One region of the Streptomyces sp. NPDC002868 genome, then DNA from elsewhere that is predicted to be linked to it. Evidence: riboswitches for the same ligand, from Rfam matches in the RefSeq annotation. Region 1 holds a riboswitch; each other region holds the start of a gene.
What was found. Region 1 has a riboswitch for cobalamin ahead of metE (5-methyltetrahydropteroyltriglutamate--homocysteine S-methyltransferase). Riboswitches for the same ligand answer to the same signal wherever they lie in the genome.
Positions count from the first base shown of each region.

Region 2: it holds a riboswitch for cobalamin, as region 1 does, so the genes downstream of both, ACZ3H8_RS01635 (CbtB domain-containing protein) here and metE (5-methyltetrahydropteroyltriglutamate--homocysteine S-methyltransferase) in region 1, are expected to answer to the same signal.
Region 3: it holds a riboswitch for cobalamin, as region 1 does, so the genes downstream of both, ACZ3H8_RS07075 (ribonucleoside-diphosphate reductase subunit alpha) here and metE (5-methyltetrahydropteroyltriglutamate--homocysteine S-methyltransferase) in region 1, are expected to answer to the same signal.
Region 4: it holds a riboswitch for cobalamin, as region 1 does, so the genes downstream of both, ACZ3H8_RS11100 (cobalamin biosynthesis protein) here and metE (5-methyltetrahydropteroyltriglutamate--homocysteine S-methyltransferase) in region 1, are expected to answer to the same signal.

Region 1 is NZ_JBVHDR010000010.1:48,696-54,301, forward strand. Features, by position in the region: gene ACZ3H8_RS27255 (putative glycolipid-binding domain-containing protein) at 1-6, opposite strand, end outside; gene ACZ3H8_RS27260 (LysR family transcriptional regulator) at 32-988, opposite strand; gene ACZ3H8_RS27265 (type 1 glutamine amidotransferase domain-containing protein) at 1,069-1,764, shown strand; gene ACZ3H8_RS27270 (LmeA family phospholipid-binding protein) at 1,875-3,095, shown strand; cobalamin riboswitch at 3,211-3,441, shown strand; gene metE (5-methyltetrahydropteroyltriglutamate--homocysteine S-methyltransferase) at 3,594-5,606, shown strand, end outside.
Region 2 is NZ_JBVHDR010000001.1:351,531-357,136, reverse strand. Features, by position in the region: gene ACZ3H8_RS01645 (SpoIIE family protein phosphatase) at 1-953, shown strand, start outside; gene ACZ3H8_RS01640 (histidine phosphatase family protein) at 963-1,541, opposite strand; adenosylcobalamin (AdoCbl) riboswitch at 1,652-1,799, shown strand; gene ACZ3H8_RS01635 (CbtB domain-containing protein) at 1,803-2,018, shown strand; gene ACZ3H8_RS01630 (CbtA family protein) at 2,047-2,817, shown strand; gene ACZ3H8_RS01625 (substrate-binding domain-containing protein) at 2,982-3,860, opposite strand; gene ACZ3H8_RS01620 (sensor histidine kinase) at 4,023-5,144, opposite strand; gene ACZ3H8_RS01615 (response regulator transcription factor) at 5,150-5,606, opposite strand, start outside.
Region 3 is NZ_JBVHDR010000002.1:263,554-269,159, reverse strand. Features, by position in the region: gene ACZ3H8_RS07080 (ribonucleotide-diphosphate reductase subunit beta) at 1-142, opposite strand, end outside; gene ACZ3H8_RS07075 (ribonucleoside-diphosphate reductase subunit alpha) at 265-2,628, opposite strand; cobalamin riboswitch at 2,772-2,931, opposite strand; gene ACZ3H8_RS07070 (GNAT family N-acetyltransferase) at 2,949-3,449, opposite strand; gene ACZ3H8_RS07065 (hypothetical protein) at 3,469-4,137, opposite strand; gene mctP (monocarboxylate uptake permease MctP) at 4,241-5,606, opposite strand, start outside.
Region 4 is NZ_JBVHDR010000003.1:59,624-65,229, forward strand. Features, by position in the region: gene ACZ3H8_RS11085 (class II aldolase/adducin family protein) at 1-491, opposite strand, end outside; gene ACZ3H8_RS11090 (inorganic phosphate transporter) at 763-2,016, shown strand; gene ACZ3H8_RS11095 (hypothetical protein) at 2,029-2,253, shown strand; cobalamin riboswitch at 2,385-2,519, shown strand; gene ACZ3H8_RS11100 (cobalamin biosynthesis protein) at 2,625-3,590, shown strand; gene ACZ3H8_RS11105 (cobyric acid synthase) at 3,587-5,125, shown strand; gene cobN (cobaltochelatase subunit CobN) at 5,122-5,606, shown strand, end outside.

The sequences.
Region 1 (5,606 bases):
GACCATGCCTCACCCTAACGAGCGGGAGTACTCACCAGGTGGGCGCCTCGCGCAGCAGACGGTCGCGGACCAGTGCCAAGTGGGGGTTGTCCGATGCGCCAGGGCGCTGGACGAGAAAGCTGGTGTTGATGGGCGGGTCGTCGGGCGTGAGCAGCTGCACCAGTGTGCCGGCGGCCAGCTCGTGCTGGCAGAGATAGTGGGGGAGCACCGTGATCCCGGCCCCGGCGACGACTGCCGAGAGCACTCCGCGCAGATCGGGGACGGTCACAGCGGCCTGGCCGGTCAGCCGGGTGCCGAAGATATGGCGCCAGTAGCGGCGGGCTATGGGCAGATCCTCGGCGTACGCCACGAGGGGGACGCTGCGCAGGGCGGCGGGGCCCTCCGCCGCGATCCGGTCCTGGCTGATCCGTTCCGCCCACTGCGGTGAAGCAACCAGGACGAACTCCTCGTCCGTCAGCGGTACGGCGGTCAGGGAGCGGCCACGCGGGCGGATGGTGGCGATGACCAGATCGCTGTGGCCGGCGCGCAGGCCGTCGAGGAGTTCGTCGGTGAGGCCGGTGGTGACCCGAAGGCGTACGCCCTGCTCGATCAGGGGCGCGAGGGCGGGCAGCGCGCGCGTGCAGAGGAGCTCGGCGGGGCCTGCCAGATGGACCGGATCGACGGGGCCGCTCTCGCCGGCCTGACCACGGACGGCGACGGCGACGAGGGCGTCCACCGGGTCGGCGATCTGGGCTGCGAGATCGTCGGCGACCGGGGTGGGGGTGACTCCACGAGGGAGCCGTCCGAAGAGTTCGCGTCCGAGCTGCCGCTCGAGGGAGCGGATCTGCGTGGTGACGGTCGGCTGGGAGAGACCGAGCAGACGGGCGGCCGCGGTGAACGAGCCGGTGCGGTGCACGGCGAGGAAGGTCCGCAGCAGGGTCAGATCGAGCGGGCCGTTCGGGGCCGGTCCCTGTATTCCCGACAATCCATTGGATTCCCTATGCCTCATGGTGTAGAGCCTATTGGATTCCAATGGCACATCGGTCTACGTTCGAGGACATCAGCGACCTTTCGACGGAGAGATGTGAGATGGCGAAGATCCTTTTTGTGGTGACCGGCGCGGACCACTGGACCCTGACCGACGGCACCCGGCACCCCTCCGGCTTCTGGGCGGAAGAGCTCGTGGCTCCCTACCGGGCCTTCACCGAGGCGGGGCACGACATCACCGTTGCCACGCCGGGCGGTGTCGTACCCACCGTGGACAGGGCGAGCCTCGCGCCCGAGGTGAACGGAGGTAAGGAGAACGCCGACGTGATCGCCACCGAGCTGGCCTCGATCGCCGCCCTGCAGCGACCGCTGAAGCTGGAGGAGGCCGACCTGACCGACTACGACGCGGTCTTCTACCCCGGCGGCCACGGCCCGATGGAGGACCTGGCCGTCAACCCGGACTCCGGCAAGCTGCTCACCGCCGCCCTGGACTCCGGCAAGCCGCTCGGCGTGGTCTGCCACGGGCCGGCCGCGCTGCTCGCCGCGGAGCGCGAGGACGGCTCCTGGCCGTTCACCGGCTACCGGCTGACCGGTTTCACCAACGCGGAGGAGACGCAGGCCGGCTTGGCGGACAAGGCGAAGTGGCTGCTCCAGAACCGGCTCGTCGAACTCGGCGCGGACTTCCAGGAGGGCGAGCCCTGGGCCCCGAAGGTGGTCGTGGACCGCAATCTGGTCACCGGCCAGAACCCTGCTTCGTCCGCCCCGCTCGCCGCCGAGATCCTCAAGGTCCTGGGCTAGGCGCTGACGCGGGCCCGGCAGGCGGCGGATCGCCGAAATTTTGGCTCAAACCATTACGTACGCACGGTAGGACTTGCGTTCGAGGGTGGCTCACGTGGTGGGATGAGCCGATGCGACCCCCCACACGCATATCAGCGCATTCACGAAATCCGTACGAAGAACTCGCTCAACTGGCAGACCCGGAACCCGATTACGCCAACTACGTCCCGCGGGACCCGCTGGAGCTCGGGCTCACCTCCGACCTCGACGACGAGGACGACTGGTCACCGCCCAACCACCGCGGGCAGAGCCGTCTCGCGGCTCTGCCCGCGGTGGTGAAGCTGACCGTCGCGGCGCTCCTGTGCACCGTCTGTCTGCTGCTCGCCGACCGGCTCGCGGAGGCGTACGCGCAGAGCAAGGCGGCGGACAAACTCCAGCAGTCGCTCTCACTCGCCACCAGGCCGGACGTGGACATCCACGGCTTCCCCTTCCTCACCCAGCTCATCGACGAGCGGATCGACCGGGTTGACGTCACCGTGCCGGACGTCTCCGCCGACCGCGTCTCGCTCGCCGAAGTGCGGGCCACCGCCAAGGACGTACGCATCGTCGGCGACGCCCCGACCTCGATCAAGGGCGCCGTCATCGGCAACCTCGACGGCGAGGTGCTGCTCTCCTTCGACGACCTCAACCGCGAACTGGGCGCCTCACAGCTCCGGTTCACCGGCAGCGGCGCCGACGGGGTGCGCGTGAACGGCGAACTGGCCATCGCCGGACAGGAACTGCGCGTACGTGCCCGTGCGCACATCCGGCGCGACAACAACCGGGCCCTCACCACCACCCTCGACGGCATGCAGCTCGACATTCCCGGTGTCGCCACCTACCGGCCCGGCAAGGACGCAGACCATTCGGGACTGCGGCTGCACCGCGAGACGGCCGAGCGGATCAGCCGCGAAGCAGCCCGCGCGAAGGCACTGCTGGCGGTGCCCGCCATCGTGGACCGGCTCGGAGTGCCGAAGGAGCAGGTGCGCCGGGCGCTGCGGAGCGAGGAGGAACTCCACCGGCTCACCGGAGCACCGAAGTTCGCCGAGCGTCTGATGAAGGTCAACCTCGTCGATGTGGTGATCGCGCATCCACAGCTGCTGGAGAAAGCGGGCATCGACCCCGCGCTGGTCAAGGGACTGCTCGCGGTCAGGCCGCCGGAGCTCTCGGAGCGGCTCTCCCTCTCCTTCGAGCTGCCCGACTCGCTCAGCGAGCTGCGGCTGCGGGACATCACCGTGGAGCGCGACGGCATCAAGGCACGCGTGGCCGGATCCGGCCTGCGCGTCGGGGACGCCGCCCGACCGGGGAAGTGAACGGGACCGGGGAAGTGAGCAGGACCGGAAGCTGACACCCCCGCCCCCGCCCCCGCCCCCGCCCCCGCCCCCGCCCCCGCCGGGGGCGGGGGTGTTCCCCGCGAGGGGCAGCGCCTAGGCTGGGTCTTGCAGTTGGTTCGCCCTGCCCTCCAGGCAGGCGCGTCGCAAGAGGGAATCCGGTGGAAATCCGGAACTGCCCCGCAGCGGTAAGTGGGAACGACCGCCGTCATACGCACTGGATCCGGCACAGGATCCGGGAAGCGACGGCCAGTAGGTGCCTTCGTACGACACGTACGAGGAAGGCGTGCCCACAAGTCCGAAGACCTGCCACTGCCCGTGCGCGACCGACGTGCGCGGAGATCTCGGTGACCTCGTGGGCGGGTCGGCGGTACGGGCAGCACAGGCACAGGCGTGCCGGCGGCTGCTCCGGTTGCCGTTCCTTCGCGTTCCACGATCCGCTCCGGGGTCGCCTGACGAGTACTCGCGAAGGAGAGTTCCGTGACCAGCACATCCTCAGCCGCCGGAGCCAGGGCCACTGTCTACGGCTATCCACGCCAGGGCCCCGACCGGGAACTGAAGAAGGCCATCGAGGGCTACTGGAAGGGCCGTGTCGAAGCCGACGCCCTCCGGGAGACAGCCGCTCAACTGCGCCGGGCCAACTGGCAGCAGCTGGCCGAGGCCGGCATCCATGAAGTGCCCACCGGAGACTTCTCGTACTACGACCATGTCCTGGACACCAGCGTCATGGTCGGCGCCATTCCCGCGCGCCACCGTGCGGCCGTCGAGGCCGGCACGCTCGACGGCTACTTCGCCATGGCCCGCGGGACCCAGGACGTCGCGCCCCTGGAAATGACCAAGTGGTTCGACACCAACTACCACTACCTCGTGCCCGAACTCGGCCCCGACACCGCCTTCACCGCCGACTCCGCCAAGCAGGTCGCCGAGCTGAAGGAGGCGCTCGCGCTCGGTCTCACCGCCCGCCCGGTGCTCGTCGGACCCGTCACATATCTTCTGCTCGCCAAGCCCGCGCCCGGCGTCCTCGCAGACTTCGAACCGCTCACCCTCCTCGACCGGCTGCTTCCGGTGTACGCCGAAGTGCTCTCCGACCTGCGGGCCGCGGGCGCGCAGTGGGTGCAGCTCGACGAGCCGGCCCTGGTCCAGGACCAGCCACGGGCCGTGCTGAACGCCGCGGCCCGCGCCTACCGGGAGCTGGGCAGACTGACCGACCGGCCCCAACTCCTGGTCGCCTCCTACTTCGACCGGCTCGGCGACGCCCTCCCCGTGCTGGCCAAAGCGCCGATCGACGGACTCGCCCTCGACTTCACCGGGCCTGCCGCCGCCAACCTCGGCGACCTCGCCGCCGTGGGCGGCCTGCCCGGCAAGCGGCTCGTCGCCGGAGTCGTCGACGGCCGCAACGTATGGATCAACGACCTCGAGAAGTCGACCGCCACACTCGCCACCCTGCTGGGGTTCGCCGACCGGGTGGATGTGGCGGCGTCCTGCTCCCTGCTGCACGTGCCCCTCGACGCGGCCGCGGAACGGGACGTGGACACGCAGGTCGCGCGCTGGCTGGCCTTCGCCCGCCAGAAGACGGCCGAGGTGGTCACCCTGGCCCGCGGACTGACCGAGGGCGCCGGCAGCATCGCCGCCCAACTCGCGGCCAACCGGGCCGACCTGCTCTCCCGCGCCACCTCCGCGCTCACCCACGACCCCGCCGTACGGGCCCGCTGCGCGGCCGTCTCCGAGGCCGACACCCGGCGCAGCCTCCCGTACACCGAGCGTGCCGCCGCCCAGCGCTCGCGCCTCGGCCTGCCCCTCCTTCCCACGACCACGATCGGTTCGTTCCCGCAGACCACCGAGTTGCGCACCGCGCGGGCAGACCTGAGGTCGGGACGCCTCGACACCGAGGGATACGAGAAGCGGATCGAGGCCGAGATCCGCGAGGTCATCTCCTTCCAGGAGAAGACCGGCATCGACGTCCTCGTACACGGCGAGCCCGAACGCAACGACATGGTGCAGTACTTCGCCGAGCAGCTCAGCGGCTACCTTGCCACCGGGCACGGCTGGGTCCAGTCGTACGGCACCCGCTATGTCCGGCCGCCGATCCTGGCCGGCGACATCTCCCGGCCCGACCCGATGACCGTCCGCTGGACCCGGTACGCCCAGTCGCTGACCAGTCGCCCCGTCAAGGGCATGCTCACCGGGCCCGTCACCATGCTCGCCTGGTCTTTCGTCCGCGACGACCAGCCGCTCGCCGACACCGCACGACAGGTCGCCCTGGCGCTGCGCGACGAGGTGAACGACCTGGAGGCCGCGGGCTCCTCGGTCATCCAGGTGGACGAACCGGCGCTGCGCGAGACGCTGCCGCTGCGGAGGGCCGGCCACGAGGCCTATCTGGCCTGGGCGACACAGGCGTTCCGCCTCACCACCGGCGGCGTCCGTCCCGATACCCAGATCCATACGCATATGTGCTACGCGGAGTTCGTGGACATCCTCCAGGCCATCGACGAC
Region 2 (5,606 bases), on a different contig from region 1:
TGGGCGACGTCGTGGGCCACGGCCTGCACGCCGCGGCGACCATGGGCCGGCTGCGGACCGCGGTCCACAACTTCTCCAGCCTTGATCTGCCGCCCGACGAGCTCCTGTGGCACCTCGACGAGCTGGTCGCCCGCATCGACCAGGACGAGACCGCGGACGGCACCGAGGGGGTCACCGGAGCCACCTGCATCTACGTGATCTACAACCCGGTGTCCGGACACTGCACGATGTCACGGGCCGGCCATCTCCAGCCCGTCATCGTCCGCCCGGACGGCACCGCGGTCTTCGCCGATGTGCCCGGCGGCCCGCCGCTCGGGCTCGGCGGACTGCCCTTCGAGACCCTGGACCTCCAGCTGCCCGAGGACAGCCGCCTGGTCCTGTACACGGACGGGCTCGTGGAGGACCGCGACCGCGACATCGACGACGGCCTGGCGCTGCTGCGCCAGACGCTGGCGGAGCACGCGGACCGGAGCCCGGAGGAAACCTGCGAGGCGGTGCTGAAGGAGCTGCTGCCGGAACGCCCGCGCGACGACATCGCGCTGCTCGTCGGCCGTACGCGCGTCCTGGACTCCAGCCGGGTGACCGACTGGGAGGTGCCGTCCGACCCGTCGGCCGTGGGCGAGGTGCGGTCCGCCGTCTCCCGCAAGCTGGCCGAGTGGGGTCTGGAGGAGGAGGCCTTCACGACGGAGCTGATCCTCAGCGAGCTGGTCACCAACGCGATCCGGTACGCCTCGGGCCCGATCCGCGTACGGCTGATCCGTGACCGCTCCCTGATCTGCGAGGTCTCGGACCACAGCAGCACGTCCCCGCACCTGCGCCAGGCGGCGACCACCGACGAGGGCGGCCGGGGGCTGTTCCTGGTCGCCCAGTTCGCGGAACGCTGGGGCACGCGGTACACCCCGGACGGCAAGGTCATCTGGACGGAACAGCCACTGCCGACCGAGGGGCAGTGAGCGCGGGTGTCAGCCGGCCTCCGGGCCCAGCGGGCGTCCGCACTTCATGTTCCAGCGGCCCCCGCGTCCGGTGAGTTCCGTCAGGGTCAGGGGGGCGACGTCCAGGCGCCAGAACGCCTCAGGTGGCAGGGACAGCGACTGCACGATCGCCGCCCGCGTCACCGCCGGGTCGACGACCGCGAGGACACGGCCCGCGTCGGGCGGGAGCGACTCCAGCCACGCGCCCACCCGCGTGCACAGCGACCGTAGCGACTCGCCGCCGTGCGGTGCGCACGACGGGTCACTGAGCCACGCCGACACCGACTCCGGTTCGCCGGCGCTCACTTCGTCCAGTCGTCGCCCACGCCAGCGGCCCAAGTCCCAGTCGCCGAGGGCCTCGGCGGGCTCCGCCCGCAGGCCCAGCTCGGCGGCTGTCTCCCGGCAGCGCGCGGACGGGCCGCTCAAGAGCCGGTCGGCGCGCGGCAGCGTACCCGCGGCGGCGCGGGCGCGGCGTGCTCCAGACTCGTCCAGCGGCGCGTCGCCGTCGAAGCGGGCCTCCCGCAGCGCCGCGTTCGTCGCAGGTGAGACCAACATCACCCGTACCGTCATCCCGTGCGCTCCCCTCCCCTTCGCGGCCAAGGAACAAGCACATCATGGGCGTTCGGGCGCCCGGTCACGCGCCCCTGCGCCGTAGCGGTGCAGGCCCGCAAGCGGTACGGTCTCGTGGACATTGACGACGGTGTGACGGAAGCCCGGTGAGAATCCGGCACGGTCGCGCCACTGTGTACCCGTTCCCCGCGGGAAGTCAGACCCAGCACCTTCGTCTCAGGCACCACGATCGGGACGCGTGTTCCCCCAGGAGGTTCTGCCATGGCACAGTCTGCTGCGCCCGCCACCGCCGCGCCGGCCATCACCCCCATCTCGCTCACGGCCATCGCCCCCTGGGCGCTCTTCTTCGGCGTTCTGATGCTGGTTCTGCTCTACTTCGTCGGCGCCGAGCAGGGCGCCACCTCGCTCATCTCCGGCGAGAACGTCCACGAGTGGGTCCACGACGGACGTCATCTGCTCGGATTCCCCTGCCACTAGAACTTCTTCAGAGCTCAGGGGAAACACCATGAACTCCATATCTGTCAGAGGCCTGCTCGGCCGCGGCATGCTCGCGGGCCTGGTCGCCGGTGTCTGCGCTCTCGTCGTCGCGTATCTGCTCGGTGAGTCCCCTGTGGACGCCGCCATCGCGTTCGAAGAGAGCCACAGCCATGCGCACGGGGACGGCGGCGAGGAACTCGTCAGCCGCGCCATGCAGTCCACGGGCGGTCTCGCCACCGGCGTACTGGTCTTCGGCGTCGCGATCGGCGGCATCGCCGCCCTCGCGTTCGCCGTCGCACTCGGCCGCATCGGCCGGTTCGGCCCGCGCGCCACAGCCTTGCTGGTCGCTCTCGGCGCGCTGCTGAGCGTGTACGTCGTGCCGTTCCTCAAGTACCCGCCGAACCCACCGGCCGTCGGGGATCCCGACACGATCGGCCAGCGCACAACGCTGTACTTCCTGATGATCGTGCTCAGCGTCCTGCTCACGGTCGCCGCGGTGATCCTCGGCAAACGCCTGGCTCCCCGTCTTGGCAACTGGAACGCGACCGTCGCCGCCGCGGCCGCGTTCGTCGTCGCCGCCGGTCTCGCCTTCGCCTTCCTGCCCTCGTTCAACGAGGTGCCGAAGGGCTTCCCGGCAGCCGTGGTCTGGGAGTTCCGGCTGGCCACGCTCGCCATCCAGGTCACCCTCTGGACCTGCTTCGGACTGGTCTTCGGGTACCTCGCCGAGCGGCTCCTCGCCCCGGGGACCGCGGTGGTGGACGGGAAGGGCGCATCGCGGGCGACAGCCGCCGCGAACTGACCGAGCTGGGGCTCCGCCCCGGACCCCGCGCCTCAATCGCCGGCGGGGCTGAGTTTTCCCGCCGGTCGGCCCGAATCTTCAGGCCGACCGGCGGAAATCAAGCCCGTCCGGCCGATTGAGGACAACGCCCGAACGGCGTACCGGGGTCTGGGGCGAAGCCCCAGTTATCCCGCAGACGCCTCCACCGCGTCCGCGACAGCGTCGAGGAAGCGTGCGTGCGCGAGGTGGCTGCACGGAATCTCGGGGTTCCACGGCACCAGCCGCGCCCCGCCCGCCGCAGGCCGCCACGCCTCGATCGCGCTGAGCCGGTCGACCGGCAGGGCATTGGCCCGTACGTCCCTCAGCACGATGTCCGGCCGCAGTGACGCGGCCGCCGTCCAGTCGACGGTGGACCAGCTGGCGCCCGGTCCACGCTCGGGCTCCACCAGGCCGACACCGCAGTCGGCCAGCGCCCGCAGGTCCGCCCAGGCTCGGGGCCTGGCGAGGTGGACACTGTCCGGGGTGGCGGGCGACAGAGCCAGTACGCGTAACCCGGCGGCCTGGGCCGCGAGAGTACGTAACCGGCCTTCCGCACGGGCGAGTTCCACCGCACCCGAGCTGTCGGCGTCCGCTCCGAGCGACCGGGCGAGCGCCGTGAACCGGTCGCGTACGTCACCGAGTGAGCGGCCCTGCCCCACGTCGAAGACCACCACCGGGACCCGTTCCTCGATGTACTTCGCCGTGTCCGGATCCAGGCCGTACACCTGATCGGTGCCGTAGGTGACGGCGACCACCAGGTCGGGGTCCACCCGCAGGACCGCGTCCGCGTCCACGCGTGATCCCGACCCGAGGTAGGCGATGTCCCCGATGGGCAGGGAGCCGGCCTTGACCGGGTCTGCGGTGTCGCCGTCGTGGTGGGAACCGAAGATGCCCACCGGGCGAATGCCATGGTCGAAGAGTGTCGCCCCGGCCTGGATGTAGGCGACCGGCCTCGACGGTGTGGTTGCCGCTGCCGCCAGGCGGCCGCGGTCGTCCAGGAATTCCCAGTCCTTCCTACGCGCCATACCGTCCCCGCCCCTGCCTATTGCCGGTTACAGATCGCGACGCCTCCCCCGAGGGCATCGACGTTTGACTGCCCGGCGGGCTCGGCGGTCACTCATGCGGACCGTCGCCGTTTCAACCGCCTCATGTTTCAACGACTCCTGTGACTCAACGACCCCTGTGGCTCAACGCCCTTGGGCCGCAGCGGCGGGCAGCGACACCTCGAAGCGGCAGCCGCCCGTCACATTGCGTACGTCGGCGTGGCCCGCGTGCGCCTCGACGATGCCGCGGACGATGGCGAGGCCAAGACCCGCGCCGGCCGGGGGCGTACGGGCCTGCGTGCCGCGCCAGCCAGTGTCGAAGACGCGGGGCAGGTCCTCCTCCGGGATGCCGCCGCAGCCGTCGGTGACGGACAGCACAACCCACTCCTCTCGGCGCTCGGCGGCGACGGCGACCGTGCCGTCGGCCGGGGTCCGGCGGATCGCGTTGACCAGGAGGTTCGCCAGGACGCGGGTCATCTCCTTGCCGTCCACCTCGACCGGGAACGGCTCGACACGGTCGCCGACGAGGCGTACGCCGTACTCGCGGGCGAGCGGGTCCGCCCCGGCGAGCGCCTCGCCGACCAGGTCGTACACCGACATCCGGGTGGGTGTGAGGGCCAGCGTGCCCGCGTGGATGCGGGAGAGCTCGAAGAGGTCGCCGACCATGGAGTTGAGGCGGTCGACCTCGGTGCGGATCTGGCGGAAGTAGCGCTCGGGATCCTGGACGACGCCGTCCTCCAGGGCTTCGGACATCGCGCGCAGCCCGGCCAGCGGGGTGCGCAGATCGTGCGAGATCCAGGCGACGAGCTCGCGGCGGGAGGTCTCCAGGGCGCGTTCGCGCTCGCGGGAGGCGGCGAGCCGGTCGCTGGTGGCGGCGAGTTCGCGGCTGAGTGCGGCCAGTTCGGCGGTGGACGCCCCGTCGGGGGCGGCGAAGGAGCCGCCGTCACCGAACGAGCGTGCTGCCAGGGCGAGTTCACGGCTGCGTGCGACGACCCAGCGGCCGAGCAGCAGCGCGGTGGCGAGCGAGACGACCGCCGCCATCGCGACGACCGTGGTGACGACGGTGAGGTCGTGCGCGGACAGGAACATGGCCTGGGCGACCGCGAGCGTCCCGGCGAGCATGGCGGTGACCGCGACGGCGGCGACGACGGTGAGGGAGACGGCGACGGACCGGTGGCGCAGCAGACGCAGGGTCAGCGCGCCGAGGAGACCGACGGCCGCGGCCCCGAGGAAGGCGAAGAGCGCGATAAGGAGCATGTCCCGCACGGTGATCAGGCCTCTTCTCGTGGTGCGTGGCCGTGCGGTGCTTGGCCGTGCGGTACGTGACCGTGCGGTACGCCGTCGCCCGGGGAGGCGTCCTCCGGCACGTCGAAGCGGTAGCCCACGCCCCACACCGTCTGGATCAGCCGCGGCCTGGCCGGATCGTCCTCGATCTTGCCGCGCAGCCGCCGCACATGAACCGTGACGGTGGACAGATCGCCGAACTCCCAGCCCCACACGTCCTGCATCAGCCGCTCCCGGCCGATCGCCTCCCCCGGGTGCCGCATCAGATGCGCGAGCAGGTCGAACTCCCGCAGGGTCAGGCCCAGTTCACGCCCGTCCTTGGTGGCCCGCCGCGCCGCCGGGTCCAGCACGATGCCCGCGGCCGCCAGTTCGGGCCCCGCCCGCCGCTCCCCCGCCGCACCGCCCCGGCGCAGTACGGACTCGACCCGGAGCACCAGCTCGCGC
Region 3 (5,606 bases), on a different contig from region 1:
CGACCAGCCGGCCGATCATGTGCTGCTCGCCCGGCGAGAGCTTGGCCAGGTCGGCCACGTCGGAGTGGAGATCGACCTCCTCGACGGTCCAGGTGTTCTTGATCGCGTCGCGGTAGCGCTCGTAGAAGTCCGGGTAGCGCATGGGGCGGAGAGTCAGCTCGAAGCCGGGGTCGAGCAGGTTTTTGTTGAGCACAGTCTTCTCGGGGGCGGCCGTCGGCGCGGAGCGCCGTCCATCGGGGGTGGTGGCCGGGTGACGGGTGGGCATTACTGGCAGGCCTCGCAGGACTCGGGGTTTTCCAGGGAGCAGGCGACGGCGTCGGGGTCGGCCGCCTGCTGTACGGGGATGGGGGTGGCGGACTGAGCCGCCCGGGCGATCCGCGTCGCCGGGCGGGAGCGCAGGTAGTACGTCGTCTTCAGGCCCTGCTTCCACGCGTACGCGTACATCGAGCTGAGCTTCCCGATGGTCGGCGTCTCCAGGAACAGGTTCAGCGACTGCGACTGGTCCAGGAAGGGGGTGCGGGCGGCGGCCATGTCGATCAGGCCGCGCTGCGGGATCTCCCACGCCGTGCGGTACAGCGCGCGGACGTCGGCCGGGATCCAGCTGAAGCCCTCCACCGAGCCGCTGGACTCGCGCAGCGCCTCACGGGTCTGCGCGTCCCACACGCCGAGCTTCTTCAGCTCCTCCACCAGGTAGGCGTTGACCTGGAGGAACTCACCGCTCAGCGTCTCGCGCTTGAAGAGGTTGGAGACCTGCGGCTCGATGCACTCGTACACGCCCGCGATCGAGGCGATGGTCGCCGTCGGCGCGATGGCGAGGAGGAGGGAGTTGCGCATGCCGCTCTCGGCGACGCGGGTGCGCAACGCGTCCCAGCGTTCTGGCCAGTTGAGAGCCACGTCGTAGTGGTCGGGGTGCAGCACGCCACGGGCCGCGCGGGTCTGGGACCAGGCGGGCAGCGGGCCGTTGCGCTCGGCGAGGTCGCAGGACGCCTCGTACGCGGCGAGCATGATCCGCTCGGCGATCTTCGTGGAGAGCGCCTTCGCCTCGGGCGAGTCGAAGGGGAGGCGGAGCTTGAAGAAGACGTCCTGCAGGCCCATCGCGCCCAGGCCCACCGGACGCCACTTGGCGTTGGAGCGGCCGGCCTGCTCGGTCGGGTAGAAGTTGATGTCGACGACCCGGTCGAGGAAGGTCACGGCGGTACGGACGGTCTCGTCCAGCCGCTCCCAGTCGATGTCTCCCGTCGCGAGCACGAACGAACCGAGGTTGACCGAGCCGAGGTTGCAGACGGCTGTCTCCCCGTCGTCCGTCACCTCCAGGATCTCGGTGCACAGGTTCGAGGAGTGGACGACCTTGCCCGGCTCTGCGGTCTGGTTCGCCGTGCGGTTGGAGGCGTCCTTGAAGGTCATCCAGCCGTTGCCGGTCTGGGCGAGCGTACGCATCATCCGGCCGTACAACTCCCGTGCGGGGATGGTCCTGCGCGCGAGTCCCCCGGCCTCCGCCTTGCGGTACGCCGCGTCGAACTCGTCGCCCCACAGGTCGACCAGGTCCGGCACATCGGCGGGTGAGAACAGCGACCACTCGGCGTCGGCCTCGACGCGCCGCATGAACTCGTCCGGGATCCAGTGCGCGAGGTTGAGGTTGTGCGTACGCCGCGCGTCCTCACCGGTGTTGTCGCGCAGCTCCAGGAACTCCTCGATGTCCGCGTGCCAGGTCTCCAGGTAGATCGCGGCGGCGCCCTTGCGCCGGCCGCCCTGGTTCACGGCGGCGACCGAGGCGTCGAGGGTCTTCAGGAACGGCACGATGCCGTTGGAGTGGCCGTTGGTGCCGCGGATCAGCGAACCGCGGGCGCGGATGCGGGAGTACGAGAGACCGATGCCGCCCGCGTGCTTGGAGAGGCGTGCGACCTGGTGGTAGCGGTCGTAGATCGAGTCGAGCTCGTCCAGCGGGGAGTCCAGCAGGTAGCAGGAGGACATCTGCGGGTGACGGGTGCCGGAGTTGAAGAGCGTCGGTGACGACGGGAGGTAGTCGAGGCGGCTCATCAGCCCGTACAGCGCGGCGACTTCGTCCAGGGCCCGCGCGGAGGTGTCCTCCGCCAGCCCGGAGGCGACGCGCAGCATGAAGTGCTGCGGGGTCTCGATCACCTGGCGGGTGAGGGGGTGCCGGAGCAGGTAGCGGCTGTAGAGGGTGCGCAGCCCGAAGTAGCCGAAACGGTCGTCGGCGTCCTGGTCGATCAGCGCGTCGAGACGGGCGGCGTGCAGCGTGACGAACTCGGCCGTGCGGTCGGCGATCAGGCCCTCGCGGTGGCCGACCGCGACCGACGCGGAGAAGGCCACCGCGCCCTGTCCGGCGGCCTCGTCCGCGATATGACGGGTCAGCAGGCGGGCGGCGAGCCGGGAGTAGGCCGGGTCCTCGGAGATCAGCCCCGCGGCGGCGTCGGTGGCGAGGCTGCGCAACTCGGCCGCGTCCGACCGGGCGTTGCGGCCGCGCAGCGCGGCGGCGGCGACGCGCCCCGGGTCGGTGTCCGGCAGATCGGCGGTGAGATCGGTCAGGGTCCGCAGAAGCGCGGTCCCGGGGCCGTCGGCAGCCTGCTCTGCGATGCCTGAAGCCGGATCGGCTGGCGCGATGGTCACGTGGTGCTCTCCCTCGCTCGGCTCTGGGCCGACGGGGGAGGGGGAGGGCCGCGGGGGCGCACGTACCCGGAAAAAGGCAGCACACCGCACGGCATCCACCGACCCAACCGCGAGGCCCGGATGTCTCGGCACCCGGTTCGGTCGAGCCGGATGCACCATCGGCAGGTCTTCGGACTGGTGGGTACGACAAAGCGCACCACAACACACCGTTGCGGGACAGTTCCGGATTCGCACCGGATTCCCCTGCGGCGACAGCGAGCACGAGCATACATGTGGGGGCCGCTCGATGCGGCACCCCCCACATGTTGTGTCGTGACGGGCTACAGCTCCAACGCGTAAGTCAACAGGGGGAGTCCTGGGATGGGCTCCCAGTCCCGGTCGGGCGTACGGACGAAGCCCATCCGCTCGTAGATCCGGTGGGCGGCGAGCATGGTGGGCTGGGTCGACAGCAGGAGCCGCCGGCACCCCTCTACGGCCCGGGCGCGCTCGACGCACGCCCGCACAAGGGCCTCGCCGACACCGCGCCCACGGGCCTGCTCGGCGACGGCGAGCATCCGGAACTCGGCCTCGTCGGAGCGGGCGACATCGGCCCACGCCCCGCCGCCCGAGACGAAGGTCACGCCACCGAGCAGGCGGCCGCGACCGTCGACGGCGACGAGCACCTCGGCATCGGCGGCCCGCCGCGCCACATCCCGCAGCGCATGCAGATACGTATCGTCCTCGCCGAAGTCCAGCAGCCCGTCGCCCAGATATGCCTGGGCGGTGATCTCGCCCAGCTCGGTGTACTCCTTCGGCCGCACTGCCCTGATGGTGATGTCCATGGGCGCAGTGTGGACCGGGTCAGCCGCTCACGCCCACCTCATTGTTGGGGGCGCCGTCGCCGGCCGGGGGCAGGTCGCCGCGCTCCACAGGCGTCTGCCCGCCGATGTCCTCGGCCTGGGGCAGGACCTCGTCCAGCTCACGGTCGTCGGCGAGATGGGCCGCCTCGGCGGCTTCGCGCAGGACGTCGCGCTCCACCTGAGTGCCGGCGCTGATCTGGATCCGCAGACCGTTCTCCGTACGGACGTACTCATGGCCGCTGTCCGAGGTGCGGTACCAGCCCTTGCCGTCCTTCGCGCAGGGTGCGCGGGCCGGGCCGGCCGCGCCCGTGGCCGAACCCATCGGGAGTTCCGAGCAGTTCGCCTCGTCCACCTTGCCCCGGTCGACCAAGAGCGTGATCTGCCCGCCGGTCTTCGATACGTACGTGGCCGAGAAGCCGTCGCCGCCGATGACACCCACGGACTGCCGCGCCAGCTCGAAGCCGTCGGACCGCGTCACATACACATGCTCGGGCAGGGTCTGAAGCGCTCGGGCGCGCGCCTCGAGCGCGGACCGCTCGGGCACAGGACCGCTGGTGCTCCCCGTACCGTCGCTGCCCCGCGTGCCGCTGTTGCCCGCCACTTCCGTACCGCAGCCGGCAAGGGCGAGGGACAGCAGCAGAAGCAGTGACAAACGCGAACCACGTCTCATGCGCACATTCTTATCTGAGGTACGGCGAGGGCCGCCGCGCTTTCCCGTGGGAAGCGCGACGGCCCTCGACCGGTGAGGTCCCCGGTGACCGGTCGGTGCCGGCTCAGTGACCGGCGCCCGCGGTGGCCTTCGGCAGCTCCACCCGCACGCCCGGGTCGTCCGCGTCCGCCGTGTAGTCCGACGGGCTCGTCTCGTCGACACCCTCTGGCGCCTTCGCCGCCCGCAGTACGAACGTCAGGACCACGGTGACCACCACGTTCAGCACGAATGCCGTCAGGCCGATGTAGCCGATCTCGCCGATGCCCGGGATCTCCGCCGACGAGCCGCCGAAGTGCTTCTGCGTCGGGCTCGCCACTCCGTACGCAGCCGCCGTGCCGTAGATCATGCCGACCGCCCAGCCCGCCAGCAGCGCCCAGCGGTGGAACCAGCGCGTGAACAGGCCGCCCACCAGCGCCGGCAGTGTCTGGAGGATCCAGATGCCGCCAAGAAGCTGGAAGTTGATCGCCACCGTCTTGTCCATCGTCAGGACGAAGACCAGCGCGCCCACCTTCACCAGCAGCGAGACCAGCTTGGAGACCTTCGTCTCCTGCGCGGGCGTCGCGTCCGGCTTGATGAAGTCCTTGTAGATGTTCCGCGTGAACAGATTCGCCGCCGCGATCGACATGATCGCCGCCGGCACGAGCGCGCCGATGCCGATCGCCGCGAAGGCGACACCCGCGAACCAGTCCGGGAACATGGTCTCGAACAGTTGCGGAATGGCCAGTTGCCCGTTCTGCACCTTGATGCCCGCCGCGATCGCCATGAAGCCGAGCAGCGCCAGCAGGCCCAGCATCAGCGAATACAGCGGCAGGATCGTGGTGTTGCGGCGGATCACGTCACGGCTGCGCGAAGAGAGCGTCGCCGTGATCGAGTGCGGATACATGAAGAGTGCGAGCGCCGAGCCCAGCGCCAGCGTGGCGTAGCCCCATTGCCCCATCTCGGCCGGCACCAGCGCGCCCCGTGGCTTGTCCGTCACCGGGTTGATCTGCGCGAACGCGTCGCCCGCCTTCGCGAAGATGTCGTCGAAGCCGCCCAGCTTGATCGGGATGTAGATGATCGCCACCGCGATGACGAGGTAGATCAGCGTGTCCTTGACGAAGGCGATCAGCGCCGGCGCCCGCAGCCCGGAGGAGTACGTGTACGCCGCCAGCACGCCGAAGGCGATCAGCAGCGGCAGGTCCTTGATGAACCAGTTGGTGTTCTCGCCGCCGCCGACGCCCATCACGTCGAGCACCGCCTGGATGCCCACCAGTTGCAGCGCGATGTACGGCATCGTCGCCAGGATGCCGGTGACCGCGACCGCCAGCGAAAGGCCCTTCGAGCCGAAGCGCCCGCGGACGAAGTCCGAGGTGGTCACGTACCCGTGCTTGTGCGACACCGACCACAGCCGCGGCAGGAAGGTGAAGATCAGCGGGTAGACGAGGATCGTG
Region 4 (5,606 bases), on a different contig from region 1:
ATGGTGCCGTGGTTCTGCAGGAGGCAGGCGGTGCGCTCGCGCAGGGCGTGGAGCATGTTCGCGGCCAGCTCGTCCGTTCCGTACAGGGCGTACCGCGCGACACGGACGGTGCCGCCGAGGGCCGCGGCCATGTAGTGGATGGGCGGGAGCTCGGGGACGAGGGTGGAGACGGCGGTGGCGTGCACGGCGTGGGTGTGGACCACGGCCCCGGCGTTCGTGTTGCGGTAGACCTCCAGGTGGAGCGGCAGCTCGCTGGTGGGGGCGAGCTCGCCGAGGAGCTGGTTGCCGTCGAGATCGACGGCGACGGCGTCCTCGGGGGTGAGCCGGTCGTAGGGGACTCCGCTCGGGGTGACCAGGACGAGTCCGCCGACCCGTGCCGAGACATTGCCCGATGTGCCCACCACCAGGCCTTCCGCCGCTGTCCTGCGGGCCGTGGCCACGAGGTCTTCCCACGCCCGCTCGATCGCGTCCTGCCGCACCTGATCGGTCATGCGGCGATCCTGTCAGGCGGTGCCGCGGCGGCGCAGGGGCAGGTGGGTGACGGAGATCACGCAAAGTGCCACAAAGGGCCGTTTTTCGCTTCGGCGCGGCGTCGGTGCCGCACCCTCCCCGTGCTGTCACCGGGCAGGCACGGAGCCGTCCGACAAGTGGAGTCAGGAATCCTCACTCGAGGACACCGCAACGCCCGTCCCAGTTCATCTTCCGTTCACTCAGGTTAACTACGTTCACCGGGCCACTGTCGCCAAACGATTGCCTGGGTAAATGGAACACATCACCTTGCTGCTCGCGATTGTGATCGTGACAGCGCTCGTGTTCGATTTCACGAACGGTTTCCACGACACCGCCAACGCGATGGCGACGACCATCTCGACCGGCGCTCTGAAACCCAAGACGGCGGTGGCAATGTCCGCCGTGCTCAACCTCGTCGGCGCGTTCCTGTCCGTGGAGGTCGCCAAGACGATCTCCAGCGGCATCGTCACCGAGGACGGCATCACACCAGAGGTCATATTCGCGGCGCTCGTCGGCGCCATCCTGTGGAACCTGATGACCTGGCTGATCGGCCTGCCCTCCAGCTCTTCGCACGCCCTCATGGGCGGACTGATCGGCGCCACCATCGCCTCGGTCGGCGTCGGCGGAGTCAACGGCGGCACCGTCGTCACCAAGGTGCTGATCCCCGCGATCGCCGCCCCGCTGGTCGCCGGCATCGCGGCGTTCCTGGCCTCCCGGCTGACGTACAGGATCGGCAAGAACGCCGACGAGAAGGCCACCGCGAAGGGCTACCGCGCCGGCCAGATCACCTCGGCGGGCCTCGTCTCCCTGGCCCACGGCACCAACGACGCGCAGAAGACCATGGGCATCATCACGCTGGCGCTCGTTGCCGGCGGCGTGCTCTCCCCCGGCTCCAACCCTCCGATGTGGGTCATCCTCTCCGCCGGTCTCGCGATCGCGCTGGGCACATACCTCGGCGGCTGGCGCATCATCCGCACCATGGGCAAGGGCCTGACCGACCTCCAGCCGCAGCAGGGCTTCGCCGCCCAGACCAGCGCGGCCAGCGTCATCCTCGCCTCCTCGAACCTCGGCTTCTCGCTGTCGACCACGCACTCCTGCTCCGGCGCCGTGATGGGCGCGGGTCTCGGCCGCAAGGGCGGCGTGGTCCGCTGGTCCACCGCCACCCGGATGTTCGTCGCCTGGGGCCTGACGCTGCCGGCCGCCGGTCTGGTCGCCGCGGGCTCGGAGTTCGTGACCAAGCAGGGCGACTGGGGTGTCGCGGCCGTCGCGGCCTTCCTGATCAGCGCCTGCGTCGCCATCTGGTTCGTCTCCCGCCGCCAGGTGGTCGACCACACCAATGTCAACGACGTGGCCGGCGACGCCGAGCCCGCCGGTGTTGTGACCGCCGCCATCGCCGCCGTCAGCCCGCCGCCGGCCGGCACGCCCGCGCAGGACCTCAAGACGACCATCCCGGCTCAGCCCCACGCGGCCGGCTCCGAGCCGACGACGCAGCCGGCCACGGTGTAAGGACAGATCAGCATGAAAATCGACTGGGCAGCACTCGGTTCCGTCTTCGGCGTGAGCCTCGTCGCCACCGTCGCCCTGGTGGGCCTGTTCACCCTGGGCGTCGTGGGCCTGACCAAGCAGGAGTCGGCGGCCGGAGGAGGCGGCGGCTCCGCGGTCCTGGCACGCACGGGCGCGTACGCCTGCTTCGCGCTCTGCGCGGCGGCCGTGGCGTACGGGATCTATCTGATCGTCGTCTGACGGCGGCTCACTCAGCACAAGGCCGGGCCGGGCACCCCTTCGGGTGACCGGCCCGGCCTTTTTCCGTGCCGTCGATGTGGGGCTCGGCACACTGTCCCACCGCAGGTCAAGGGCGAGTTGACGGGCGTTCTCGCACGTGGTGGACTGCCGGGGCCATCTACGGCGGCAGAAGAGGAAGCCGGTGCAAATCCGGCGCGGTCCCGCCACTGTCACCGGGGGAGCACTCCCCCGGAAGCCAGGAACTCTCACCGCCGATCACGTCGAACCAGGGCGCGGACACCCTGAGTGAGGACATATCGCCATGCGCGGCTGCGGTTCAGTTCCTGCTGTGGGTACGAGGGCCATTCCAGGCGAGACGTCGGCCTGAACCCATGCGTGCCGACCGCACTTTCGCCTACGGTGCCACCGCCGGCCTGGTCGGCGACCTGCTGCTCGGCGACCCTCGCCGGGGGCATCCGGTCGCCGCGTTCGGACGAGCGGCGGGCGCCGTCGAGCGCGTTCTGTGGCGCGACCACCGTGGCTGGGGCGCGCTGCACACCGCCGTGTGCGCCGGGGGCGCCGCGGCTGCCGCCGCGCTCCTCGCCCGCGGGGTCCGGGGCCGCTCCGCCTCCTCCGTCGCGCTGACCGCCGCCGCCACCTGGGCCGTCGTCGGCGGCACATCGCTGGGCCGTGAGGCGCGGGCCGTCGGCGGCGCGCTGGCCGCCGGGGACGTGGAGGTGGCCCGGGAGCGGCTGCCGCATCTGTGCGGGCGAGACCCGCAGAGCCTGGACGAGCAGCAGATCGCCCGCGCCGTCGTGGAGTCCGTTGCCGAGAACACCTCCGACGCGGTAGTGGGCGCGCTGGTCTGGGGAGCCCTCGCGGGTGTGCCGGGTCTGGTGGGATTCCGGGCGGTCAACACGCTGGACGCGATGGTCGGCCACAAGTCGCCCAGATACGGGCGGTTCGGCTGGGCCTCGGCGCGCCTCGACGACGTGGCCGGATGGCCGGGCGCCCGGCTCACCGCGGGTCTGGCGGTGCTCGTCGGCCAGGACCCGCGCGGAGCCGTACGGGCATGGCGGGACGACGCGAAGAAGCATCCGAGTCCGAACGCGGGCCCGGTGGAGGCGGCGTTCGCGGGGGCGCTCGGCGTACGGCTGGGCGGAACCCTCTCTTACGGCGGACGCGTCGAGCACCGTCCCGTACTCAACGGCACCGGCCGCCCGGTGGAGTTCGGCGACATCGAACGTGCCGTGCGGCTCTCGCGCCGCGTCGGCTGGCTGACACTGGCGGCCTGCGCTGCGGGCCGCGTGGCGGGGCACGCGCTGCGCGTGCGGCGCGCCGGAAAGGGGCGGGGATGAGCAGACGGAAGGCCGGGGGGCTGCTGGTCGCCGGGACCACCTCCGACGCGGGCAAGAGCGTCGTCACGGCCGGGATCTGCCGGTGGCTCGTCCGGCAGGGAGTGAAGGTCGCGCCCTTCAAGGGGCAGAACATGTCGCTCAATTCGTTCGTGACACGCGAGGGCGCGGAGATCGGGCGGGCGCAGGCCATGCAGGCGCAGGCCGCGCGCGTGGAGCCGAGCGCCCTGATGAACCCGGTGCTGCTCAAGCCGGGCAGCGACCGCTCCAGTCAGGTCGTGCTGATGGGCAAGCCGGTGGGCGAGCTGAGTGCCCGCGGCTACCACGGCGGACGGCAGGAAGCCCTGCTGAGTACGGTCGTGGAGTGCCTGGAAGAGCTGCGGGGCACGTATGAAGCCGTGATCTGCGAGGGGGCGGGCAGTCCGGCCGAGATCAATCTGCGGCGTACGGACATCGTGAACATGGGCATAGCACGGGCCGCACGGCTCCCGGTGCTGGTCGTCGGAGACATCGACCGCGGTGGCGTCTTCGCCTCCTTCTTCGGTACGACGGCGCTGCTCAGCGGGGAGGACCAGGCGCTGGTCGCGGGGTACATGGTCAATAAGTTCCGGGGCGATGTGTCGCTGCTCGAGCCGGGCCTGGAGATGCTGCACGGGCTGACCGGACGGCACACGTACGGAGTGCTGCCCTTCGCGCACGGCCTCGGCATCGACGAGGAGGACGGGCTGCGCGTTTCCCTGCGCGGCGCGGTACGGGAGTCGGTGGTCGCGCCGCCCGTCGGCGAGGACGTGCTGCGCGTCGCCGTGTGCGCCGTACCGCTGATGTCGAACTTCACGGACGTGGACGCGCTGGCCGCCGAACCTGGCGTCGTCGTGCGGTTCGTGGACCGGGCCGAGGAGCTCGTCGTCGCCGACCTGGTGGTCGTGCCGGGCACGCGTGGGACTGTGCGCGCCCTGGAGTGGCTGCGCGAGCGGGGGCTCGCGGACGCGCTGAAGCGGCGGGCCGCCGAGGGCAGGCCCGTACTGGGCATCTGCGGCGGCTTCCAGCTGCTCGGTGAGCACATCGACGACGAGGTCGAGTCACGGGCGGGCCGTGTCCCAGGCCTCGGCCTGCTGCCCGTACGCATCCGGTTCGCCGTCGAAAAGACGCTGGCCAGGCCCGTCGGTCAGGCGCTCGGCGAAGCCGTAGAGGGTTACGAGATCCACCACGGCGTCGCCGAAGTACTCGGGGGCAAAGCCTTCTTGGACGGCTGCCGGGTCGGCTCCGTGTGGGGCACGCACTGGCACGGGTCGCTGGAGAGCGACGGCTTCCGGCGCGCCTTCCTGCGCGAGGTGGCCGCAGCCGCGGGACGGCGCTTCGTGCCCGCGCCGGACACCAGTTTCGGCGCGCTGCGCGAGGAGCAGCTGGACCGGCTCGGCGATCTGATCGAGGAACACGCGGACACGGATGCGCTGCTGCGGCTCATCGAGTCGGGCGCACCGTCAGAACTTCCCTTCATTCCACCCGGAGCACCCGGAACACTTGGAGCGCCCGTATGAGCACCGTGCTGTTGCTGTCCACCGCCGACACGGATCTGCTGGCGGCCCGGGCCTCCGGCGCGCCGTACCGGATCGGCAACCCGACCCGTATCGATGTGGAGGAGGAGCTGCCCGCACTCGTCGCGGGCGCGTCCGTCGCGGTCGTACGGCTACTCGGCGGCAAGCGGGCCTGGGAGGACGGGCTCGCCGCGCTGCGCGCGTCCGGCGTCCCGACCGTGCTGCTGGGCGGAGAGGCCGTCCCCGACGCGGAGTTGATGGCCGAATCGTCCGTGCCCGCCGGTGTGGTCGCCGAGGCACTGCGCTATCTCGTCGAGGGCGGCCCCGGCAACCTGGTGGAGCTGGCCCGGTTCCTCTCCGACACCGTGCTGCTGACCGGCCATGGCTTCGCGGAGCCGCAGAAGATGCCCGAGTGGGGCGTGCACGGCACGCGCGCGTACATCGAGGGGCGGCCGAGTGTCGGCGTGCTCTTCTACCGGGCCCA